2 regions of the Cellulosimicrobium sp. NPDC057862 genome follow, and region 2 is predicted to be linked to the other one. Evidence: riboswitches for the same ligand, from Rfam matches in the RefSeq annotation. Region 2 holds a riboswitch; the other holds the start of a gene.

Region 1 (3,996 bases), on a different contig from region 2:
TACATGGTGTCCAGCACGCTCGGGCTCGTCGCCCGGGTCGTCGCGCCCGACCTCGCGGCGCCCGGCGTCGCCGACACCGTCGTCCTCACGCTCCCGACCCGCCTCGTGCCCGGGCTCGGCGGCGAGCTGCTCGCGGCCCTCGTCGTCGCCGGCGCGTTCGCGGCGTTCCTCGGCACGTCGTCGGGGCTGGTCGTGGCGCTCGCGGGCGTCGTGAGCCAGGACCTGTTCGGCGGGACCGTGCGGTCGTTCCGGTGGTCGGCGGTCGCGTGCACGCTCATCCCGCTCGCGTTCGCGCTCGTCACCATCCCGCAGGGCCTCGTGACGAGCGTCGGGACGGTGTTCGTGTTCGCCGCCTCCGCGCTGTCGCCGGTGATCCTGCTCGGCGTGTGGTGGCGCGGCCTCACCGCGCGCGGCGCCGTGGCGGGGATGGTCGTGGGGTCCGTCCTGTGCGCGACGGCGCTGCTCGCCTCGTCCGCGCTCGTCGCCGCGGGGTACGGGGCCGGCACGTCGGGCACGACGGCGGAGGGCGTCGCCGGCGTCGTGCGCGCCCTGCTCGCCCAGCCCGCGGCCTGGACCATCCCGCTCGCGACGGCGACGGTCGTCGTCGTGTCGCTGCTCGACCGGCACGGCCCGCCGCTGCGCACCGACCGGTTCCTGCGGCGCCTGCACGTGCCGGAGCTCCGGCGCCGTTGACGACGGTGTGAAGCCTGCAATCTGTAGCGTAGAAAGCGTGAGACCTGTAGCGCAGGAGCCCTGACCTGGTCAGATCCAGCGCGCGCCGATCTCGTCGTGGAGCTGCTGCGTCTTCTGCACGCGGAGCACGCCGTCCTCGACCGCGGCCTCCAGCCCGACCTCCCGCGCGATGGCGACGATCGCGTCGCGCTGCTCCGGGTGGTCGTCGGCGTCGCCGCCGTCCCACAGCTCGAGCCACCGGTCGGTGGGGTCGTCGCTGCCGCAGTCGGCCCACACCCGGCAGATCCGGTCGAGCTCGTCCTGGGTCATGGGGCGGGTCGGGGTGGCGTACACGGCGGGCTCCTGTGCTCGGCGTCGGTCAGAGAGTCGCGACTCACCCTAGGGGGCGGCAGGCGAGATCAGCCGTGCGTCCGGACATCTCATCTGGCGGTCACCCTCGACCGCATGCCGGATGGGCCGTAGGATCGTGGCAACCATCCAGAGCGGTCGAGAGTCCTGGCTCGACGACACCGCAGCAACCCGCCGACGGAAGCCTCCCGAGGACAAAGGTGCTAACGCCAGGGTCGATGGAGCGACTAATGGTCTCAGAGGCATCCTTCGCGCACCGTCCGGGCAGCCCGTGCCCGACGGCGGTCGCGCACGCACGCACCGCGGTCGGAGCGACGTCGTGAGCGTCGCCGACGCCGTCGGGCAGGCCCACGGCGGGGCGGCACGGCCGACGGTCTCGTTCGAGCTCATGCCCCCGCGCCGCCCGGACGCGGCGCCCAAGTTCTGGGAGACGGCGCGCCGCCTCGTCGCGACGCACCCCGACTTCGTGTCCGTCACGTACGGGGCGGCGGGCACCGACCGCGCGACCGCGCGCCAGGTCGTCGGTCGTCTGCTCCAGGGCACGCCCGTGCTGCCGATCGCGCACCTCACGTGCGTCGGTGCGTCGCGCGAGGACGTCGAGGAGGTCATCAACGACTTCCTCGACGAGGGCGTGCGGAGCTTCCTCGCGCTGCGGGGCGACCCGCCGCGCGACCAGCCGGACTGGCAGCCCGCGCCCGACGGCGTGCGGTCGTCGACCGAGCTCGTCGCGCTGCTCCGCGAGGTCGAGGCGTCGCGCTGCGCGTCCGACCCGGCGGCCGCCCTGCGTGGCGCCGCGCGCCCGCTGACGATCGCCGTCGCGACGTTCTGCGACGGCAACCCCGCCGCCGGCACCACGCGGAGCCAGGAGGTGCGCCGCCTGTGGCAGAAGCAGCAGGCCGGCGCGAGCTTCGCGATCACGCAGCTCTTCTACGACGCGTCGTCGTACACCGACTTCGTCGCCGAGGCCCGCGCGGCCGGCGTGACGATCCCCATCCTCGCGGGGCTGCTGCCCACGACGGAGCCCGCGCGGCTCCGCCGCGTCGAGGAGCTCACGGGCGTGCGCGCGCCCCAGCACCTGCTGGACGCGCTCGACGCCCTGCCCGACCCGGAGGCGCAGCACGCCTACGGGATCGCGTACACCGTGGACCTCGCGCAGCGCGTCCTCGACGCGGGCACGCCCGGTCTGCACGTGTACACGTTCAACAAGCACCGCGCCGCTCTTGACCTGCTCGAGGGTGTCCACCTCGGCGGCGGGTCGCGCGGGACCGGGGGCAGCGCCAGCGCTGCCGCCGCCCCGCTCGTCCCGGACCTGGCCAGCGGGCCGTGGGTCACCGGCACCTCCCTGCCCACGACGAGCGCCGCCACGCACGGCACGCCCGTCTGACCGGTCCTCCGGACCAGCAAGAGGTTTCGATCATGGCCACTTCCGTACCCTCCCCTACCCAGAATCACGTCGGTTTCCCCGCCGGCACCGTGCTCGGCTACCCGCGCATCGGGCGCCGCCGCGAGCTCAAGAAGGCCGTCGAGGCGTTCTGGGCCGGCAAGACGTCGGCCGAGGAGCTCGAGGCCACGGCCCGCGAGCTGCGCCTCACGACCGTGCGTCGGCTCGTGGACCTCGGCCTCGGCGCCGACGATGCCTCGGTCCCCGGCTCGTTCTCCTTCTACGACCAGGTGCTCGACGTCGCCGCCTCCCTCGGGGCCGTCCCGGCGCGGTTCGCGTCGCTCACCGACGACGCGGGCCGCCTCGACCTCGCGGGCTACTTCACCGTGGCGCGCGGTCACGGTGACGACGCCCCGCTCGAGATGACCAAGTGGTTCGACACGAACTATCACTACCTCGTCCCCGAGATCGGCCCGGACACCCCGATCCGGTTCGTCGACGACCGCGTCGTGCGCGAGTTCGTCGAGGCGAAGGAGGCCGGCGTCGTGACGCGGCCCGTCGTCGTCGGGCCGGTGACGTTCCTCGCGCTCTCCAAGGCGGCTGACGACGCCCCCGCGGGCTACTCGCCGCTCGACCGGCTCGACGACGTCGTCGCCGCCTACGCCGACCTGCTCCGCGCGCTCGCTGCGGCCGGCGCGCCGTGGGTGCAGCTCGACGAGCCGATCCTCGTCACCGACCCTGCGAACGCCGAGGAGCTCACCGAAGCGGTCGAAAGGGCATACCGCGCGCTCGCGACGGATCTCCGATCCGTGCCGAACCCGGGGTCTTCGCCGGACTCGGTGCCGAACCCGGCCGCAACCCCGGGTTCGGCACAGGGCCAGCGGCCCGCGATCCTCGTCGCCGCCCCGTACGGCCGGCTCGAGACATCGCCCGGTCCCGACGGCTCGTACCACGACTTCCTGGCGGTGCTCGCGAGCACCGCCGTCGAGGCGATCGCGCTCGACGGCGTCGCGGCCGACCTTCCCGACGGTCTGCCCCTCGGGCTCGACGCGAAGACCCTCGTCCTCGGCGTGATCGACGGACACAACGTGTGGCGGGCCGACCTGGCCGCGAAGCTCGACCTTGTCGAGGCGTACCGGCCCGGGACGGGTCTCGGCGCAGTCGCCGTCGGCACGTCGACGTCGCTGCTGCACGTGCCGCACGACGTCGAGGACGAGACGTTCGCGGAGCCCGGCACGGCGACCGGCACGACGCTCGACCCGCGCCTGCGCGACTGGCTCGCGTTCGCGGACCAGAAGGTCGGCGAGGTCTCGACGCTCGCCCGCGCGCTCACCGAGGGTCGCGACGCCGTCGCGACGGAGATCGAGGCGTCCCGCGCGGCGGTGGCGTCGCGCGCGGAGGCGAGCGGCGTCGTCGTGCCCGCGGTGCGCGAGCGCGCGGCCGCGCTGACCGACGCGGACTTCGCCCGCGGCGACTACGCGGAGCGCGCGGCCGCGCAGCAGGAGCGCCTGGACCTGCCGCCGCTGCCGACGACGACCATCGGGTCGTTCCCGCAGACGCCGGAGATCCGCCGC
Region 2 (3,996 bases):
GCCGCGACCGCCGAGGCCGCCGCGGCCTGACGCCCGAGGTCCTGGATCGGCGCCCCAGCACGCGCACCAGGACCGCACCCGGTCCGGGCCACCGTTGAGTGCAGGAAATGTGTCGTCCGCAAGGCGTGAGGACGACGCATTTCATGCACTCACGGGACCGGGGGAGCCGACCGCGTGAGCGGACCTCGACCTCGACCCGACCCGAACGACAGCAACAGCGACAGCAAGGAGCAGGATCGTGCGGTTCCAGGTACTCGACATCGTGTTCAACCCGCCCCACCCCGTGACGGGGGAGGCGGTCGCGCCGGCGGACCGGTTGAACCGGGTCGTGGAGACGGCGGTGCTGGCGGAGGAGCTCGGGTTCGACTCGTTCGCGGTGGGGGAGCGGCACGCGGGCGAGGTGCTGTCGTCGGCACCGACGGTGATCCTCGGGGCGGTCGCGGCGCGGACGTCGCGCATCCTGCTGAGCACGGGCGTCACCGTCCTGTCGCTGCTCGACCCGATCCGGGTCGCCGAGGACCTCGCGACGGTGGACCAGCTCAGCCGCGGACGGCTGGAGATCGTCATCGGCAAGGGCAACGAGGTGCTCCAGTACCCGCTGCTGGGGCTCGACATCGACAAGCAGTACGAGTACCTGCAGGAGAACTACGAGCTGCTGCGGCTGCTGCTGTCGGAGGAGGACGTGAGCTGGAGCGGCCGGCACCGGCACGCGCTGGAGCACGCGACGACGTTGCCGCGGCCGTTCGCAGGGCCGTTCCGCGTCTGGCACGGGTCGGCGACGTCGCAGTTCGCGGTGGAGCTCGCGGCGCGGTACGGGGACCCGATCGTCAGCGCCAACGCGCTCCAGCCGCGCGAGAACTATCAGGTGCTCATCGACCACTACCGCGAGCGGTACGCGGCCAACGGGCACGACCCGGCGTACGGGTTCGTGGGGTCGGGCTCGGGCGGGCTGTTCCTCGCGGACACGACGGAGGAGGCGGTCGAGCAGTACCGCCCGATCTACGAGGGTCAGGTCGCCGCGGCCGCACGCCGCGGCTACGGGCCGGACGCCGTCGGGAAGGCGCCGAGCTTCCGGACGGTCGAGGACGCCGTCGAGCGCGGCCCGGCGCTGGTGGGCTCGCCGGAGCGCGTGGCGGAGAAGATCCTCGACTACCACGCCTCCTACGGGCACGACCTCCAGTCGGTGTCCGTCAACCACCTCATCCCCGCGACGCAGCAGGAGGACGTGCTGCGCCGGTTCGCCGAGGAGGTGGTCCCGGTGGTGCAGGCCGAGGTGAAGACCGACCTGTGGAGCCCGGCCGACGCCCGTCGCGCGGCGGGCTTCACCGCCGCCTGACCCGCCCCACCGGTCGTGGGCATGAGAGGGGCCCGGTTCGCCGCGGCGAGACCGGGCCCCTCTCATGCCCACAGCGGGGAGACGAAACATCCGTCCGCCTGGCGGGACGGTCGTCTCGAAACTTGACTCAACCGGTCGGGATTGTCTTTCCTGCTCCCAGGTGACGAGCGTCAGCACCCAGGCCCGGCTCGCTGACCAGCAACCCTTCGACGTGACGGGGTGCTCCGGGAACGACCTGACCGCGTGGCTCCCGCTGCGCGGTAAGCACGGCACCCCGGTGGGTTCCCCGCCGCGCCGGCCCTCGGCCCGGCGCGGACGACCACCGGCGCCGGACGACCGCCGGTCCTCAGCCGGCACACGAGGAGAGCAGCACGACATGATCCCCACACCTCACCGACGCCGGTCCCTGACCGTCGCCGCGGCGGCCGCCGCGACGGGCCTCCTGCTCAGCGCGTGCGCGGGCGGCGGCTCCGGCGCGTCCGACGGCGGCGGGTCGCCGAGCCCGACGGGCGAGCCCGTGGCGGGCGGCGACCTGACCTTCGCGATCACGGTCGACTCGCACTGCATCGACCCGCAGCAGGTCGGCAACAACGACGCCATCGCCGCGGCGCGCCAGACCGTCGCGTCGCTCACGGCGCAGGACCCCGAGTCGGGCGAGATCGTGCCGTGGCTCGCGGAGAGCTGGGAGGTGAACGACGACGCGTCGAGCTACACGTTCCACCTGCGCGACGACGCGACGTACGCCGACGGCACGCCGATCGACGCGGAGTCGGTCAAGACCAACTTCGACGCGATCGTCGCCCTCGGCGCGACGGCGTCGCTCGGGTCCCAGTACCTCGTCGGCTACGAGGGCACGACGGTCACGGACCCGCAGACCCTCACGGTCGACTTCTCGGCGCCGAGCGCCCAGTTCCTCCAGGCCACCTCCACCTTCTCGCTGGGCCTCCTCGCCCCGTCGTCGGCCGACCTGAGCGTCGAGGACCGCTGCGCCGGGAAGTTCGTCGGCTCCGGTCCGTTCTCCGTGAAGTCGTACACGCAGGACCAGGAGATCGTGCTCGAGAAGGTCGCGGGCTACGCGTGGGGCTCGGAGGCGAACGACCACCAGGGCGAGGCCTACCTCGACACGGTGACGTTCAAGGTCATCCCCGAGGCGAGCGTGCGCAGCGGCAGCCTGCAGTCCGGGCAGATCGACGCGACCGCCGCGATCTCGACCGTCGACCTCCCGCAGTTCGACGGCAACGGGTTCTGGCTCGAGTACCGCGCCAACCCGGGCGTCGTCTTCAACCTGTTCCCCAACGAGTCGAGCCCGCTCGCGGGCGACGAGGCCGTGCGGACCGCGATCCTCAAGGGCATCGACCGCGAGCAGATCGCGGACACCGTGCTCAGCGCGCAGGACGAGCCGGCCACGAGCGTCCTGTCCCACTCGACGCCGCTCTACGAGAGCATCGCGGACGAGCTCGCCTACGACCCCGAGGGCGCCAAGAAGATCCTCGACGACGCGGGCTGGGTCGAGGGCGCCGACGGCGTCCGCGAGAAGGACGGCCAGAAGCTCTCCACGACCGTGACGTTCTGGCAGGTGCCGGAGCCGCTCGAGCTCGTCCAGCAGCAGCTCGCGCAGATCGGCGTCGACCTCCAGCTCCAGCACGTGACCGTCGCGGAGTCGCAGGCGATCAAGGAGAGCGGCGACTTCGACTTCGACTACTACAACCTCACGCGCTCCGACCCGGACGTGCTGCGGACGATCTTCTCGGCCAACGCGCGCAACATCAACCAGCGCGACGCCGAGGAGGTCGACGACCTGCTCGACGCGTCCGCCGCGGCGACCGACGCGGCCGAGCGGCAGGAGCTCGTCACGGAGGCGTCGCGCCTCCTGGTCCAGAAGGGCCACGCGATCCCGGTCTACGAGCTGTCGACGACCATCGCGGCGGCCGACACGGTCCACGGCCTGACGTTCGAGGCGTCGTCGCGCCTCGACTTCTACGACGCCTGGGTCACCCAGGGCTGACCCGACGGGTCCGCCTGCCCGACGCCACGGCGTCGGGCAGACGGACCGTCTCCCCACGGAAGGAGGACCGACCCATGGGCCGGTACGTCCTGCGTCGCGCCGGGCAGGGGCTGTTCGTGCTCTGGGCGGCGTTCACGATCTCGTTCTTCGTCCTCTACCTGCTGCCCAGCGACCCGGCCGCGCTCATGGCGAGCGGCGGCGGCGAGGCGGACCAGGTGGACCCCGCGCTGCTCGACGCGCTGCGCGCGCAGTACGGCCTCGACCGGCCGGTGCTCGTGCAGTACGGCGACGCGCTGTGGCACGCGCTGCGCCTCGACTTCGGCACGTCGTACTCGTCGGGCGCGCCCGCGACCCAGCTCGTGCTCCAGGCGCTGCCCGAGACGCTCAAGCTCACGGCTGCGGCGCTCGTCCTCGCCGTCGTGGCGGGCGCCGGCATCGCGATCGCGAGCACGTTCCCGCGCGCCGCCTGGCTGCGCCATGCGCTCGCGTCGCTCCCGCCGCTCGGCGTCGCCCTGCCGCCGTTCTGGCTCGGCCTGCTGCTCCTGCAGTGGTTCTCCTTCCAGCTCCCGGTGTTCCCGGCGATCGGCAACGAGGGTGCGATCAGCCTCGTGCTGCCGGCGATCACGCTCGCCGTGCCGGCGAGCGCCGCGCTCGC

What was found. A riboswitch is a leader RNA that binds a small molecule or an ion and turns the genes downstream of it on or off. The one in region 2 is predicted to bind S-adenosylmethionine.
Region 1: linked by a shared signal. The riboswitch ahead of ACFVN3_RS02090 (methylenetetrahydrofolate reductase) and the one ahead of ACFVN3_RS04665 (ABC transporter substrate-binding protein) in region 2 are both predicted to bind S-adenosylmethionine.

Annotation. Positions count from the first base shown of each region.
Region 1 is NZ_JBHVMH010000001.1:496,872-500,867, forward strand. It holds gene ACFVN3_RS02080 (cation acetate symporter) at 1-693, shown strand, start outside; gene ACFVN3_RS02085 (hypothetical protein) at 763-1,026, opposite strand; SAM riboswitch class I at 1,164-1,266, shown strand; gene ACFVN3_RS02090 (methylenetetrahydrofolate reductase) at 1,361-2,425, shown strand; gene metE (5-methyltetrahydropteroyltriglutamate--homocysteine S-methyltransferase) at 2,458-3,996, shown strand, end outside.
Region 2 is NZ_JBHVMH010000002.1:445,853-449,848, reverse strand. It holds gene ACFVN3_RS04675 (LLM class flavin-dependent oxidoreductase) at 1-30, shown strand, start outside; gene ACFVN3_RS04670 (LLM class flavin-dependent oxidoreductase) at 239-1,336, shown strand; SAM riboswitch class IV at 1,496-1,609, shown strand; gene ACFVN3_RS04665 (ABC transporter substrate-binding protein) at 1,713-3,341, shown strand; gene ACFVN3_RS04660 (ABC transporter permease) at 3,416-3,996, shown strand, end outside.